One region of the Portococcus stanieri PCC 6802 genome, then DNA from elsewhere that is predicted to be linked to it. Evidence: riboswitches for the same ligand, from Rfam matches in the RefSeq annotation. Region 1 holds a riboswitch; the other holds the start of a gene.
What was found. A riboswitch is a leader RNA that binds a small molecule or an ion and turns the genes downstream of it on or off. The one in region 1 is predicted to bind cobalamin.
Positions count from the first base shown of each region.

Region 1 (7,907 bases):
TTGGGCAATCGCACCACTTCCGCTCTTAAGCTCAAAGCCTCCTCTGCCTCCCGACTTGCCGATTCGCCCAGAAACACGACTCGGAGATTGCGATCGGCTTGCCAAAACCGATGGTCTAAAGGTAAATCGCCACTATGACTGACTACCATGCCCAAGGGTTGAGGTCGATTGGGAAAATCGCGCGATCGCTCTTCGCTGAGGTGCTCCGGCACGGTAGGGATAAATGGATCGACCCTCAGCGTCGCTCCTCCCACCAATACTGCATCCACCTGCGCCCGCAAGCGTTGCATGAGAAGGCGATCGCTTCTCGAACCCAATCCCTCTAACCCACCCGGACTGGTTGAGGCTTTCCCATCCACGCTAGAGACCATATTAAATACGATGTAGGGTCTATGCAGCGCGCGATCGCCCTGCACAAAAGTTACACCTGTCGTAGGAAAAGCTAATTCGGCATGGGTATAGATCTGGTCGGAGGGAGTGGATTGGTTGGACGTAGTAAAAAGGCGATCGAACATAAATTAATTCCATTTGCAAATTGCTCGTTGGCACGCCACAGGTAAGGGCAGGTTTGGCTAGAAGTTATTGCCTTTTAGCAATAGGGCTTTGGCAAAACCTGCCCCCTACATTGCTATAGGCTAACCGCGATCGCCAACTCTATCTCACTATAATCGCTCGTTCTCAAGAAATTGCCCGCGACCTGTTGCCCGTTCACAGTCATGGATGACACGCCTGAATTTTTGCCATTGGGATTCGCAACCTGCAATTTTAATGTCTTGCCTCGGAATTTCCGATATGCGGTAAACCCTTGCCAATGGGAAGGAATATGCGGATCGATAGTCATGCCATCTAAAGTAGGATTGAAACCAATAATGTAGTCGATACCAATGCGCAGCATCCATACCGCCGTACCAGTTAGCCAGGAATGGCTGGCTTGTCCCTGGGTGGGATGGTCGGGACTGGTGACGTATTCTGCATAGACGTAGGGTTCTACTTCATAGCGATCGATATCCCGAGCAGAATTAATCGGCATCATGCGCTGGTAGATATCAAAGCCAAGATCGACATCGCCATTAATTAAACTCGCCAGCACAAACCAGGACGAAGCATGGTTGAAAACAGCCCCGTTTTCCTTTTTGCCTGGGACGCAACGACTAATCAATCCCACATTATCCTCAATCTCAGTATAGGAAGGATAAACAATCTGCATTCCATAGGGAGTAGTCAGGTATTTGCGACAGGAAGCTAGAGCTTTATCGGCTCTCTGCTTCGGTGCCAGACCAGAAATTACCGACCATGATTGGGCATTGAGAAAAATTTTGCCTTGCTTGTGGGCAGAGATGCCAATCGGTTTGCCGTTATCGCGAAATGCCCGCAAATACCACTCGCCATCCCAACAATGCTCGTTTGTGGCTTTACCTAAACTCTCATAGATCTGCTGAAACTTTTCCAAACGATCGCGATCGCTCCTTAGCTCTAATACTGGAAATGTCTTGCGCAGAACGTAGCCCAGGAAAAACGCGCCCCAGACTGTCTCGCCCTTACCCTGCGGCCCCACGTGGTCGAGCGTATCGTTCCAGTCACCATTGCGAATTTTAGGCATTCCATGCTCGCCTAGATTCGCGATCGCGTAGAGCAAAGCCCTCACCATATGCTCGTAGACGCTACCTTCGCCTTCGTCGTGATAGGCTACTACTTCATCCAGAATAGAGAAATCCCCGGTTTCATTCAGATATTCTACTAAACCAAAGGGAATCCATAGCGGTGTATCGGAGTGATTGGTGCGTTCGCCTGTATTGGTTAATTTAAAAAAGTTATGCAAAGTCGAGCCATCTTGGAATTGAAATCGCAGCGCATTTAAGAGGCGACTTCGGACGCGATCGCGATCCACCATCACGACACCGAGGATATCTTGGAACTGGTCGCGCAAGCCCGTACCGAATAATAGTCCGCCGTGATAGTAACCAGCATTTCTCGCCATATCAAACGTGGCAGCAGCCTGATACTGATTCCACACGTTTAACATCGCGTTGAATTTCGGATCGGGCGTATCGACATGCACTACATCCAAATGCTTATCCCATTTCGCCTTAAGCTCGGCAAAGGCGCGATCTATGACTTCGAGATTGCTCAAATCTGCTGTCTCGATAGGGGATTGAGAATTCTCTTTGGGAGCGATCGCGCAAATTACGGCAAAATTTACTTTACCAGAGGCGGGTAGGACTACGCGAGACTGCAAGGCGGCGATCGGGTCGCCTGCGGTAATTTCGGTATTCTGCATCCGGCTCTTCTCTACGGCCTCGGGGTTGGCTTCCGATCGCCAGCGCCCGATAAAGACATCCAGGCTGCTATCAAAGCCGGAGATGGGCAGCGTTTGCGTGAAGTAGATGCGATATTGCCAATCGATATTCGGTTGTGCCACCGACACTTTTTTGTTCAACACCCAGTAGCGACGGGTGGCAACCAGCGATCGCAGATCGGCATCGAAATGGATATCGGTAAAGTGCTTGTCGTTGGGTTGATTGATCAGATCGTTGAGTGCGTTGCCCATGAGCAATTCGGTAAACGAGTACACCTCCAGATTGCGATCTGCACCAGTTAAGTTAGTTAATTCGACCCGCCAAATTTCAGCATCCACATCTGCGGGCACAAAGTAGGTAATCTCACCGCGAATGCCATTAATTTCTGTGACGATCCTGGTATAACCTTGACCGTGATGGCATTCGTATTTATCGTAATTTAAATCTATCGTCGGTGCCCAACTCAAAGACCAATACTGGCTTGTCTTTGTATCCTTCACCATGACATAGCGACCGGGGCGATCCCACGGCAGGCAGTTGTAGCGCATGCGCGAGATGCGATTATCGCGAGGCGAGTCAAGAAAGCTGAAACCACCACCCGTATGGGAAATCAAGCTAGTGTAATGACCGTTCCACATGTAGTTAAACCAGGGTCGCGGCGTGCGGGGATTGGTAATGATATATTCGCGATCGTCGTCGGAGTAATAACCGTAGGTATTAGCTAGTTTCATGGAGATTTCTGACAGAGGATTTTAACTAAGCGTGCAATTGTCATAATGCCACAGTAGCAACAGAGCGCTCGATCGCAACGCCATCCAATTCTTGACCGATAAATACCAGACGAGTTTGTCTCGATTCAGAGGGTTGCCAAGGGCGATCGTAGAAATAGTCAAATCGCGAACCTACGGCTTGCAAAACCAATCGCATAGATTTCTTGGGCACTGCTACAAATCCCTTAATACGGTAGATTTCCTGCCGAGCGACTAGCTGCTCCAACTGTTTGACCAGGGCTGAAGGTTCAAATTCCCGATCTAGATCGAGATGAATTGAGTTAATACCATCATCGTGTTCGTGCTCCTCTTCATAGTCATGATGGCTGGGACGGCTCTCTAAGTTATCCTCAACGGCGGCATTAAATCCTAAAAGAAGACTGGGATTAACTTCTCCTTGTTTGCAGGGAATAATTTTCACAGTTTCTGGGAGTTCTTGCCTCAACCATTTCTGCACTTTCTCCTGCGTAGTGCCATCCACCCGATCTACTTTTGCGAGCAGAACTAGATCGGCACAAGCTAACTGATCTTCAAATAATTCCTCAATGGGAGTTTCGTGTTCTAAATTGGGATCTTCCAGGCGCTGAGCGTTAATGGCATCCAAATCTGTCGCAAATTGTCCGTTCGCTACTGCTTCGCAATCTACCACGGTCAACACACCATCAACTGTAGCGCCCGTACGTACCGTTGGCCAGCGAAATGCTTGAATTAGCGGCTTTGGTAGGGCTAGACCCGAAGTTTCGATCAGGATGCAGTCCAGGCGATCGCGTCGCTTTAACAACTCTTGCATGGTGGGTAGAAACTCTTCCTGCACCGTACAGCACAGACAGCCATTATTTAATTCCACAATATTACTAGCGATATCGTTCGCAGAGTCATCGTCATCGCAAACTTGACAAGAACGTAGCAGTTCGCCGTCGATACCAATCTCACCGAACTCATTCACTACTACAGCAATGCGTCTACCCTGATTGTTTTGCAAGAGATATCGCACCAAAGTAGTTTTTCCAGCTCCAAGAAAGCCAGTAATTACAGTTACGGGAATTTTATGCATGAGAATTTTAATTTTATACCAATTTGAACGATAAAACTGTCACGACATTCCAAGCGATGGGATGTCAAAAAATCTAGCGCAGATTGGCCGCAACTTTTCGCAGAGGTGGAATACGAGCCAGTATTCCTTTCTTCAGTGGCGCGGGACGCTCTGACCAAGGCAAGATCCCATCATCGGCACGATAGTACTTACCAGCACATTCCAAAATTGCCGCAGTCGTGGCCTCAAAAGTTTCGGGATCGAGCGACAGATCCCCAAATAAATAGGTATGCTTACCATCCCCAGTCAATGCCACAGCGCAGGGATGACTGCAGGCACTCATGCATTCTACAGCGCGGATGGGAAATTCTTCCCGTAGCTCCCAATCTCGATGCAGTTGGGTTAACTGCTCCAGCATTACCTGTCCGCCACTAGTACCAACGCGCTTACCATCTTGCCAGATACTAGCGCAGGTCGTACATACAAACAAAGCATGTTGATTTGAAATTTGATTTAACGCAATTCGATTTGACATAGAGAATTTATCTGTACCTCGCAGATATTTAACTTGCAGTCTCAATCGCTCAAATTTGGCGGGCATCCTGACTTTTTCAGCACGGACTGAAATCTACAGTTGCGGGACAGTGTCGGATTTACGCCGAACTTTCCCCATTACTTCTAGCGGCTGTCTCCCGCGAGAACCAAATTGCGATCGCTATTCACTGTAGCTCATTTTTAACCCTCCGTGCGGCTAACTCGGGGCAGGGGGCTAATTGTAGACGTGAGTTCGACGAACTCCGGAAACGATCTGCTAATGTTGATGCAACCAATAACGAGAAATTTTAAGATAAGCCCTGAGTGACCAAAAAGTTAGTGAATGTATTGGAAACGTCCCAGGATGTGTTGCAATTGCAACTGGTGTCATACCAAAATATCCTGCATAATTGCTCTGTGGCGATCGCGGCTGGCAGCCGCACGGGGATAGTAGGAGCATCGGGGTCTGGGAAAACCACCCTTCTGCGATTGCTGAATCGCCTCATCGATCCAACCTCTGGCAAAATTTATGCCTGGGGAAATGATATTAAACAACTGCCCGCGATCGATTTGCGCCGTCGGATTATGTTAGTCGCGCAAGAACCAACCTTGCTAGGTATGCCTGTGGCTGAGGCGATCGCCTATCCCCTCAAGCTAGTCGGGATGCCCAAAAAACAAATTCAAGATCGCCTGGATCTGTGGCTGGACAAACTTCAGTTTGACTCTAAGTTAGTTCAACGCTCGGAACTGCAACTGTCGGTAGGGCAACGGCAATGGGTCGCGATCTCTCGGGCACTGGTCGCTGAGCCAGAGATCCTATTACTAGACGAACCAACTTCTGCGCTCGATCGCTTTCGAGCGGGTCTTTTGCTAGATATTTTGCAGGAATTGACTCGATCGCAACCACCAACAACAGTAGTAATGGTGAATCACCAGTTAGATCTAATGGCAGACTGGTGCAGCCATCTGGTGCAATTGCACAGAGGTAGTCCAGTCAGATCGCAAACTGCATCGGAAGTTAATTGGCAAGCAGTGCAGCAAGATATGCAGAATATGCAACAGGATATGCAATCTGAGAGCAATGTAGAGACCGACGAGTGGGAATAATTTAGTCTTGCAGCTATCGTAAATCAAACTATAAAGATATATTAAATAAGTATTAAAACTTAGTTGTTTGCTGCCAAATTGTCGATGGCGTTAAAACTGATTACTGCTATATCAACTAATCCTTAACTAATGAAGCTATTTGTCTACCACACCCCCGAACTAGCGCCAGACAACGAAATACCAGAGTGCGCGATCGCAGTCGATATTTTACGTGCTACTACTACGATTACTACCGCTTTAGCTGCTGGGGCAGAAGCGGTGCAGGTTTTTGCCGATCTAGACGAACTAATGCAAACTAGTAATTTGCATCCTGCCCATTTAAGGCTGAGAGCAGCGGAACGTGGGGGCGGTACAGTGGAAGGATTTGACTTAGGTAACTCGCCATTTGACTATACGGCAGAGGTGGTAAAAGATAAGCGAATTTTTATGAGTACGACCAATGGTACTCGCTCGCTCCAACGCGTTAAAGCTGCGCCAACGGTCTTGGCCGCTGCCATGATTAATCTTGGTTCCGTATTGAATTATCTCAAACAGGCGCAACCCGAAACGGTTTGGATTGTTGGCTCAGGTTGGGAGGGCAGTTTTTCTTTAGAGGATACGGCTTGTGCGGGGGCGATCGCTAGCGGTTTGGATGGCTCGTGCGAATGGGGAAATGATGAGGCGATCGCGGCATTATCTTTATATCGCCAATGGAGCGATCGCTTAGAGGAGTTATTCCTTGCTGCTAGCCACGGCCAGCGCCTATTACGCCTCAACTGTAGTGCTGATATTGCCTACTGTGCCAAAATCGATCTGGTCAAAATTTTACCCAAGCAAGCATCCCCTGGCGTTTTAGTAGCATAATCTCAAAAATATAGGAGACAGAATGCGATCGCGTTCCATCTCCCAGTTAATTGTCTAATTGTCTAGTTGTCTAATAGTTGATAAATTTGAGTTCCATCAGGAATGCTATCCATCGATCGGACTAGCTTTTCCTCCCATTTGACTGACTCCACCGCCAAACTCTTCGCCATAGCCTTCTTCACCATGTTCGTTGATATCCATACCTTGGAATTCAACTTCTGGTTTGACGCGCAGGCCGACTAGAGCCTTAACAATCTGTAGGATGATAAAAGTACCGATCCCAGCAATTAAATAAGCGACGACAACGGCAATAATTTGCGTGACAACTTGTCCGGGTTTGCCAGCAATTAGGCCATCTGCGCCCGCCGAGTTAACAGCTTTCACGGCGAAAACTCCGGTTAGAATTGCGCCCACTGTTCCACCCACACCGTGAACGGGATAGGTATCTAAGGCATCATCAATTCCTAACTTAGATTTGAAGCTAATTGCAAAGAAGCAACATGTAGCAGTAATACTGCCAATTAGAATTGCACCGATGGGGTTAACAAAACCTGCGGCAGGAGTAACTCCAACTAAACCCGCGACAGCTCCAGTGGCAGCGCCAACAGCCGTTGGTTTGCCCTTTAGCACCTGTTCTAGAATCAACCAGGTTAACATTGCTGCTGCTGTAGCTGAATTGGTAGCGACGAACGCAACTGTTGCTAAGGAGCCAGCCCCCAAAGCACTACCGGCATTGAAGCCAAACCAACCAAACCAGAGCAACCCGGCTCCCAACAGAATAAAAGGGACGTTATGAGGAGCAGTGAGCCGATCTGGATAGGTTCTTCGAGCGCCAATTACGATCGCTGCAACCAGTGCGGAAACTCCGGAGCTAATATGCACGACCGTACCGCCGGCAAAATCTAAAGCACCTATGCCACCGTACAAACCGAGCATGCCTCCTTTTGCCCATACCATGTGTGCTAGGGGACAGTAGATGAGGGTTGACCACAACAGCATGAATAACGTGTAAGCTTTGAAGCTAATCCGCTCGACGATCGCTCCTGAGATCAAAGCAGGCGTGATGATGGCAAACATCGCCTGATAGATCATGAAGGTTTGGTGTGGAATGGTAGCAGCATAGGAAGTGACGGCATCATCGGGGGTGAGTTTGGGAAGATAAGCACTGACATCAATACCAACGCCATTGAGAAATAACCATTGCAGCCCTCCGATGAAGGATGTCCCTGGTGCAAAGGCAAGGCTGTAGCCCCATAATACCCAGCTTACGCCCACAATTCCCATGAGCAAGAAGCTCATCATCAAGGTGTTCAGGATATTGCG
Region 1 is NZ_KB235914.1:1,125,400-1,133,306, forward strand. It holds gene PSE6802_RS0110540 (RibD family protein) at 1-515, opposite strand, end outside; gene PSE6802_RS0110545 (glycoside hydrolase family 94 protein) at 629-3,028, opposite strand; gene cobW (cobalamin biosynthesis protein CobW) at 3,069-4,121, opposite strand; gene PSE6802_RS0110555 (DUF1636 family protein) at 4,195-4,635, opposite strand; cobalamin riboswitch at 4,676-4,821, opposite strand; gene PSE6802_RS0110560 (ABC transporter ATP-binding protein) at 4,959-5,741, shown strand; gene PSE6802_RS0110565 (2-phosphosulfolactate phosphatase family protein) at 5,871-6,584, shown strand; gene PSE6802_RS0110570 (ammonium transporter) at 6,690-7,907, opposite strand, start outside.

Region 2 (7,907 bases), on a different contig from region 1:
TTTACCAAGGGTTCGCCGGAATTAGTCCTGGCCTGCTGCGATCGCATCCACATTGATGGTAGCTCTCTGCCTCTCACAGATGCATTTCACGCTGCCATCCTGGAGCAGAACGATCGCATGGCAAGACACGGCATTCGCGTCCTGGGATTTGCCCATAGATCGGTACGTGAGTTGCCAAAATCCGAGGCAGAGGCAGAGGCGCTAGAACAGAACCTGATCTGGCTGGGATTGGTGGGCATGCGCGATGCCCCCCGTGGCGAAGTCTCGGATGCAGTGGCAATTTGCCGCCAAGCTGGCATTCGACCTGTCATGATTACAGGCGATCATCAACTCACAGCAAAAGCGATCGCTGCCGATCTAGGCATTACCGACGACAACGCAAGGGTTGTTACGGGGCAAGAACTAGAGAAAATGTCCGATCTCGACCTGGATGGCATTGTATCTCACACCAGCGTTTATGCCAGAGTAGCGCCAGAACACAAATTGCGCATCGTGCAAGCATTACAGCGCCAGGGTGAATTTGTGGCGATGACTGGTGACGGGGTTAACGATGCTCCGGCGTTGAAACAATCCGATATCGGCATTGCCATGGGCATCACTGGCACGGATGTATCTAAGGAAGCCAGCGATATGGTGTTGCTAGATGACAACTTTGCCACGATCGTGGCAGCTACAGAAGAAGGACGAGTAGTTTATACCAATATCAGGCGCTTTATTAAGTACATCTTGGGTAGCAATATCGGCGAAGTCCTCACAATTGCGGCAGCTCCAATTATGGGGTTACCCGATGTGCCAATGACACCGCTACAAATTCTGTGGATGAACCTGGTCACTGACGGCTTGCCTGCCCTCGCCCTTGCCGTAGAACCAGCCGAACCGGGCATTATGCAGCAGCCACCTTTTAGCCCTAAAGATAGTATCTTTGCGCGCGGATTAGGGTCTTACATGATCCGCATCGGTGTGATATTCGCATTCTTAACGATCGTATTAATGGAGATTGCTTTTAATACACCTGAAAGTGCTGGTACCTGGAACGCCCACTGGAAATCAATCGTGTTTACCACGCTTTGTTTAGCTCAAATGGGGCATGCCTTAGCCGTACGCTCGGACTACAAACTTTTGGCTCAGCTCAATCCGTTCTCCAATCCATTTTTGTTAGGAGCTGTGGTTGTCACGACACTTCTGCAACTAGCGTTACTATACGTGCCTGTTTTGAGTAATTTCTTTGGTACCGAAGCACTATCTCTACCCGAGCTAGGCGTTTGCTTTGGCTTTAGCGCCCTCATGCTAGTTTGGATCGAAGCCGAAAAGATCTTTATTCGGTGGTATGAGTCCCATAAGAATAATTCCTCAGCACTGCCAAAAACACGATAAGAAGGTAGCGGTCAGCGGTCAGCAGTCAGCAGTCAAAAGGTCGATGCCGCAACTATTTCAATGTATGTCATCAGTGCGCCCACTTGCTTCAGATTGCTTGCCAAAGGATAGACACACAGAGAGCCTACCTCAGGTAGGCTCAGATAGCTTTTATTCATTGGTAAACTGGTTAATACACTAAAGTTCAACTAGCTGTGGCAATACATTGCTAGAATGTAAAACTAGCCTATTGCTGATTTACTGCGTAGTGCTGCATGACGTGGAATCACAGTTACCGATCTGGTGTTTTGATCTCTATTCTGAGCAGCATTAATACTAACAACAGTGTAAGTCTTAGCATTACTTGCTTCCAGTACATCACCAATTGCTAATTGGGCATTGCGGTTTAATGTCCCAATAAAACGTTGGTGGATATCCATCATTAAATACTGCATAGGAAACTCCTCGATAATTTTAGGTGCAATTCAGATGTGTTTACTTGATTGAGTCTGCCTATAGTTTGAGTGTTCCAGGCAAACCCCCTTACGCTACCCTCTTATATACCACCGTTTTTTAAAAAGGTATGTAAAGTTCTGTTGTTTTTGTTTTAATTTCTTCCTGTAAACTGCCGAGGCAATAATTTAATCTTGCGAATTGCCGATCTAGCCGATCTATAAACTGCCGATGTTGAATCCCGATCTTTCTCTGAGCGCCTATGAATACGAACTACCAAGCGATCGCATCGCTCAGAGTCCTGCAATACCGAGGGATAGCTCGCGCCTTTTAGTCGTCAGCAGCGATCGCAGCCACAGCCATCACCAGTTCGCCGAGCTACCAAAACTATTGCGTTCCGGCGATCTACTCATCTTCAACGATACTCGCGTGATTCCAGCCCGCATGTACGGGCATAAGTTTTCAGGCGTACCAGTGGAAATTTTGCTGATGGAGCCACTGGGGACAAATCGCTGGCTAGCCCTGGTTAAGCCCGGTAAGAGACTGCCAGTCGGCAGCACGATCGTGTTTACAGAGGATATTAAAGCCCAGGTCGTAGGTACAGATCCGGAAACCAGAGGCAGAGAACTGCTATTTCATATTCCCGAGCACCGTACCCTGGATGATGTAATTGCAGAACACGGTCATATCCCCTTCCCGCCTTACATTGCAGCACCAGAAGCTGCCGCAGATCAATATCAAACCGTTTATGCCAAAAATCCAGGCGCGATCGCCGCACCCACTGCCGGTTTGCATTTTACCGAACGCCTGCTTGACGAGCTAAAAGACATGGGGGTATCGCAAGCCTACATTACGCTGCACGTGGGGCTGGGCACGTTTCGTCCTGTAGAGGCAGAGGATATTACCACGCATAAAATGCACCATGAATCCTTTGAGGTAACTGAAGACACAATTGAACTAATTAAAGCAACCAAAGCTAATGGCGGTAGGGTAATCGCAGTAGGTACAACCGTAGTTCGCGCCATTGAGTCTAGCAACCTCCAGCCCTTTAAAGGCAAAACTAATTTAATGATCTATCCCGGCTACGAATGGAAGGTACTGGATGGCTTAATTACGAATTTCCACCTGCCCAAATCAACTTTGATGATGATGGTGGCATCGTTCCTAGGTGAATCTGGACGAGAACATTTGTTGCAGCTCTATCAAGAAGCGATCGCTCAAGAATACCGTTTTTATTCCTTCGGAGATGCCATGCTAATCTGGAGAGGAAATAATCCCACACCCCCTATCCCGTAAGGATTAAGCATTAACCCCACACCCCCTATCCCGTATCCCATAAACCCTAACCCCTAAAAATCATGATCTCTACCACTGATATAGAATCTCTGATCGCTGCTGCCCTCCCTGGAGCTAAAGTACAAGTGCAAGACCCCAATCGCGACGGCCAGCATTTTAATGCGATCGTAATTGCCGAGCAGTTTAGCGGCTTAACCACAATTAAACAACACAGGTTAGTCAATGATGCCTTAAAAGCATACCTCGATAGCGGGGCAATCCATGCCCTCCAACTCAAAACCTACAGCCCCGAACAGTGGCAAAACTTCTCCGTACAAATTAGCTAAGAGTTGGCTAATTGATGTCACGCAGAACTATAATCTCTTTTGACTTGCGAGTATCTTCAATGTATTCCTCGCTCTAGTTCTGTCGAGGCACAATCTACATGAGCAATCCCGATCGCTTGACTGGATCTAGCATCTCCTCAAAGCTCGATTTCCCAACCAAGCTTGCCTACGGTGCAGGCGATCTGGGCGCAGCAATGACCGCCAACCTGCTGTCGTTCTTTCTACTATTCTTTTTCACCAATGTAGCAGGCTTAGATCCGGGCTTAGCAGGGCTTATCTTGCTGATTGGCAAAGTGTGGGATGCCGTTAACGATCCGATTGTGGGCGTGCTCAGCGATCGCACCAAATCGCGTCAGGGCAGGCGGTTACCCTGGATGCTATATAGCGCTATTCCCTTTGGCATTTTCTTTTGGTTGCAGTGGTTGGTACCAACTACTGATAAGTGGGGGTTGTTCTGGTACTACGTAATTATTGCGATTCTGTTCAACACGTTCTATACCGCTGTTAACCTACCCTATACGGCTCTAACCGCAGAACTAACTCAGGATTACCACGAGCGCACCAGCCTTACCAGTTTCCGATTTACCTTCTCGATTGGTGGCAGCATTCTCTCTCTAGTACTGGCTAATATTATCTTTGCTGCCTTTAAATCCAATGCCGCGCAGTCATCCGGCAGTTGCAGCGCTGACAGCTTGCAATATCTAGTTCTGGGAGGAGTTTGCGCAGTAATCGCCGTGTTATCGATCTATTGGTGCGTGTGGGGCATCCGCGATCGCGCTCTCATGGCAGAGCGCCAGCGCCTGCACGCGCAAGCTTCAGAGCCTGTAGAGGAGATGAGCTTTGCTCGGCAGTTGAGCGTTGTATTTAGCAATCGTCCTTTTTTATACGTAATTGGGATTTATTTCTGTTCCTGGCTGGCCGTACAAATCACAGCATCGATTATTCCCTACTATGTTGTGAATTATATGGGACTGACGGAAACGGATTTCATCCAAGTGACTATTGCCGTTCAAGGCACAGCTCTGGCGATGTTATACGTATGGAGCGCGCTGAGTAAGAAATTTGGGAAGAAGGCTATCTACTTTGCCGGTATGGGCTTTTGGATTATCGCGCAAGCCGGTTTATTCTTTCTCAAGCCCGGTCAGATCGGCTTAATGTACGTTCTTGCCGTCCTGGCTGGATTTGGGGTTTCAACTGCCTACCTAATTCCCTGGTCAATGGTACCGGATGTGACGGAATTGGACGAATTGCAAACGGGTCAGCGACGGGAAGGCATATTTTATGCTTTTATGGTGCTATTGCAAAAAATGGGACTGGCGGTTGGATTATTTCTACTAGGTGTTGGGCTTTCCTGGTCGGGATTTCAAGAAAGATTGCCCTGTCAGCCCGCACCTACCCAACCCCCTTCTGCTTTACAAGCAATTCTAATTGCGATCGGGCCTTTGCCAACTGCCACTTTGATTTGCAGTTTAGTCCTGGCTTACTTTTATCCAATTACTCGTGAGTACCATGCCGAGATTCTCTATCGATTGAACGAACGGAGGAATGCTCGGAACTAGTGGCGGTGATATTCCCTTTGGCGCTTGGCTTCGTATAGCAAGAGCGATGCCGCGATCGCCACGTTCAAAGACTCCACATCTGGACTCAGCGGGATCTTTACCGCTACATCCGCAATGGCAACCATTTCCTTGGATAAGCCATTACCTTCATTTCCCAACAGAATTAAACTCGGTTGGGTAAAATCGAAATCCCAATAAGAGATCCTGGCATCGGATAGGGTGGCGATCGCTACACCACCAGTATTTTGCCAAGCGCGAACGGCATCCGGCAAATTATCTACTGTTTGTCTGGGACATCGGAACCACTGCCCCGCTGTGGCTCGGATAATTTTAGGGTTAGTGGCATCAACGCTATCTTGACTGACTAGAATTCCATCGACACCCACCGCCACCGCCGATCGGATAATTGCGCCCATATTCCCTGGATCTTGAAGCGATTCCAGCGCTAAACCCAAACTCGCAATCTCAATCGACTTATTCTCAGGTAGCGGTGCTGCTGCCACCACACCATCAGGATTAACCGTCGTCGCGATCGCTTCTATTACGTTCTGGCCTACAAGCTCCACTCGACTCGCGATCGCCCGCTCTCGCAAAAAAATTTGGGAATGAGATTCCGCCCACGCTTCCGTACAGCAAATGGTATCCAGGGGATATTGGGTAGCGATCGCCTCCATGAGAGCATGAGTACCTTCAAGCAGAAAGAGATTTTGCTTGCGTCTTTCCTTGGCACTTTTGCCAAGTTGGCGCAATTGTTTAATTAAGGGATTATTGGTACTGGTCAGCAATGACAAATTTATGATGTTTTAACGATTATAACCACTTTATTCATTAAGTTTTTTAACTCTGCTGGTATTGGCGATCGCCTGAACTGATATACTTTAAGCCATTCGTCGGTTTTGATGGGGAACAGCCATCAGAAGTAATGGGGAAAGTACGGTGCAAGGCCGACACTGTCCCGCAACTGTAATGAGAGTTATATTACTCTCTAAGTCAGAATGCCCGCCGATGTATCAGGTTAGATCGAGTTAGAGCAAATTAGATTAGTTCATCTGCGAGGTACAGCATGAAAAGCTCAATCCAAGTTTCACCATGGCGACGCACTGAGAGGTTAGTTTTATCAGTGCCAACCCAGTCAATTCTCTACATTCTGCTCTGGTCGCTGATTATTTGGATGGTCTATTTCAGTACTTATCCGGCAGTACACGATAAAGTTCATTCCCTCAGACATCACACGCTTGGCGTTAGTTGTCATTGAAATCTTTGGTTACTGTAAAAATCCATTTAGGGGCAGGTTTTAGACCAAAACCACCAATATAGCTATAGCCAATAGGCTCAGGATGGTGTGCAGGGGTGGAACCCCTGCGTGGGGGCTTAGCCTCCACACTCGCGATAATAAACGATCCGTCTACGGCTATAAGAGTAAAAACTTCTCGCTAAACCTGCCCTTACCCAGCCTTTATAGGAGTTTCCAATCGTGTTCCCCAAATTTAAATGGTCTGCACTCGTAGGCTTAGCTTGTGCTGTCGGTATTCTATCCCACGCGATCGCTGGATTGTCTCTGTCGCCCTCAGCTTCGGTACAGTTGGTCGCGGAGCCACCGATCGCTCGAGCCTATCCTCTAGAAGCAGAAGCGACAGAATATTTAGGATCGGGGCAGTATCAACCACCCATCCGGCTAAAGTTGCGCGCGCAGGATGCATCGGGCAAGTCATTACAGGACGCTCGGTTCCATCTGCAAATATTGACCCCCGCTCCTACCCCCTGGTTTACTACAGATTTTCCTGTGGTGGAAGGCACCAAGCTGTTGGACATTGAAGGAGATGCTCCTACGGGTGAGTTGCAGATGCAGCAAGTGTTTCCCATCCGTGGCAACTATCAGTTGCGAGTCAGCGTCACGCCAAAACTTACCAATGCTTTCGCGCCAATTACGCAGAACTTGGAACTGGCAGTTCCTGAAAATCCTTTGAAGTGGCAATACTTCCCATTTGTTTTAGGAGCGCTACTAGCGATTGGTTGCTTTGGTGGTTGGATTATCGGAGGCCGCCAGGTAATTCAGGCAGGAGAAATTGCACCGCGTCGAGTAAGGCTGCTTTTGAGTGGCGCGACTGTCTTAGCGATCGCGGCTTTGCTGTTCTTTAATGTAAGTGCTGAGTTGGCTGGAGTCCGCACGCACATCGCAGAAGAAGCACGTAGCAACTCAAATACCTCTAGCATAAGCCAGTCACAGGGGGTAAAACTGGAGCTGGTTGGGGATAGTGGTGCCGAGGTTGGACGTGCTGCATCATTTCAAGCAAAACTGACCGATAGCAAAACCAATCGCCCCCTCAACGATGCCATCTTGTCAATTAAAACAACGCAGCTAGAAAATAACTGGGTAGCATTTGCTTATCAGGGGATACCGAATGCTCAAGGATTGCTGGCATGGCAAGAGCAATTTTTTGATGGCGCTCCCCATAAAATCGAGGTCAAGGCATCGCCCCAACCTCATAGCAAGCAGCAATTCCCACCCCTCGAAGTCGCTCGGGAAATTGATGTGGAGGCGATCGCGCCACCAATGTCAGTGCGATTAATTGGATTGCTCTCCTTTACAGGGGTTTTAACAGTTGGCCTGGTAGTTGGATTGTGGCTGCGACGCAGCCGCTGGCAAGAAACCTAACCCTAAAGCTCAAGGTTCCAGGATCATATTCCATTCGCGGCGATCGCCATTCCAAACGAGAGAATTCGTTTGACCAACTACATGCGGCCCCCAGTAAAGTCGGGAACCATCAGTAGCAAAAGCGAACATAATATCACCTTGAGCTACCTCGATCTGCCCATTCGGTAAGGATAGGAGTAACCCTTCTGCGCCTCCTTCACTGGGAGCAAAATCCCAATTGACTGGCTCCACCCCATCCCAACTCGCGCGATCGCGTTTGCCAGA
Region 2 is NZ_KB235910.1:502,410-510,316, forward strand. It holds gene PSE6802_RS0102470 (cation-translocating P-type ATPase) at 1-1,374, shown strand, start outside; gene PSE6802_RS0102475 (hypothetical protein) at 1,596-1,808, opposite strand; gene queA (tRNA preQ1(34) S-adenosylmethionine ribosyltransferase-isomerase QueA) at 2,038-3,102, shown strand; gene PSE6802_RS0102485 (BolA family protein) at 3,165-3,428, shown strand; gene PSE6802_RS0102490 (MFS transporter) at 3,527-4,987, shown strand; gene PSE6802_RS0102495 (TrmH family RNA methyltransferase) at 4,984-5,772, opposite strand; cobalamin riboswitch at 5,862-6,008, shown strand; gene PSE6802_RS31690 (CbtB domain-containing protein) at 6,051-6,242, shown strand; gene PSE6802_RS0102500 (hypothetical protein) at 6,462-7,643, shown strand; gene PSE6802_RS0102505 (hypothetical protein) at 7,653-7,907, opposite strand, start outside.
Region 2: linked by a shared signal. The riboswitch ahead of PSE6802_RS31690 (CbtB domain-containing protein) and the one ahead of PSE6802_RS0110555 (DUF1636 family protein) in region 1 are both predicted to bind cobalamin.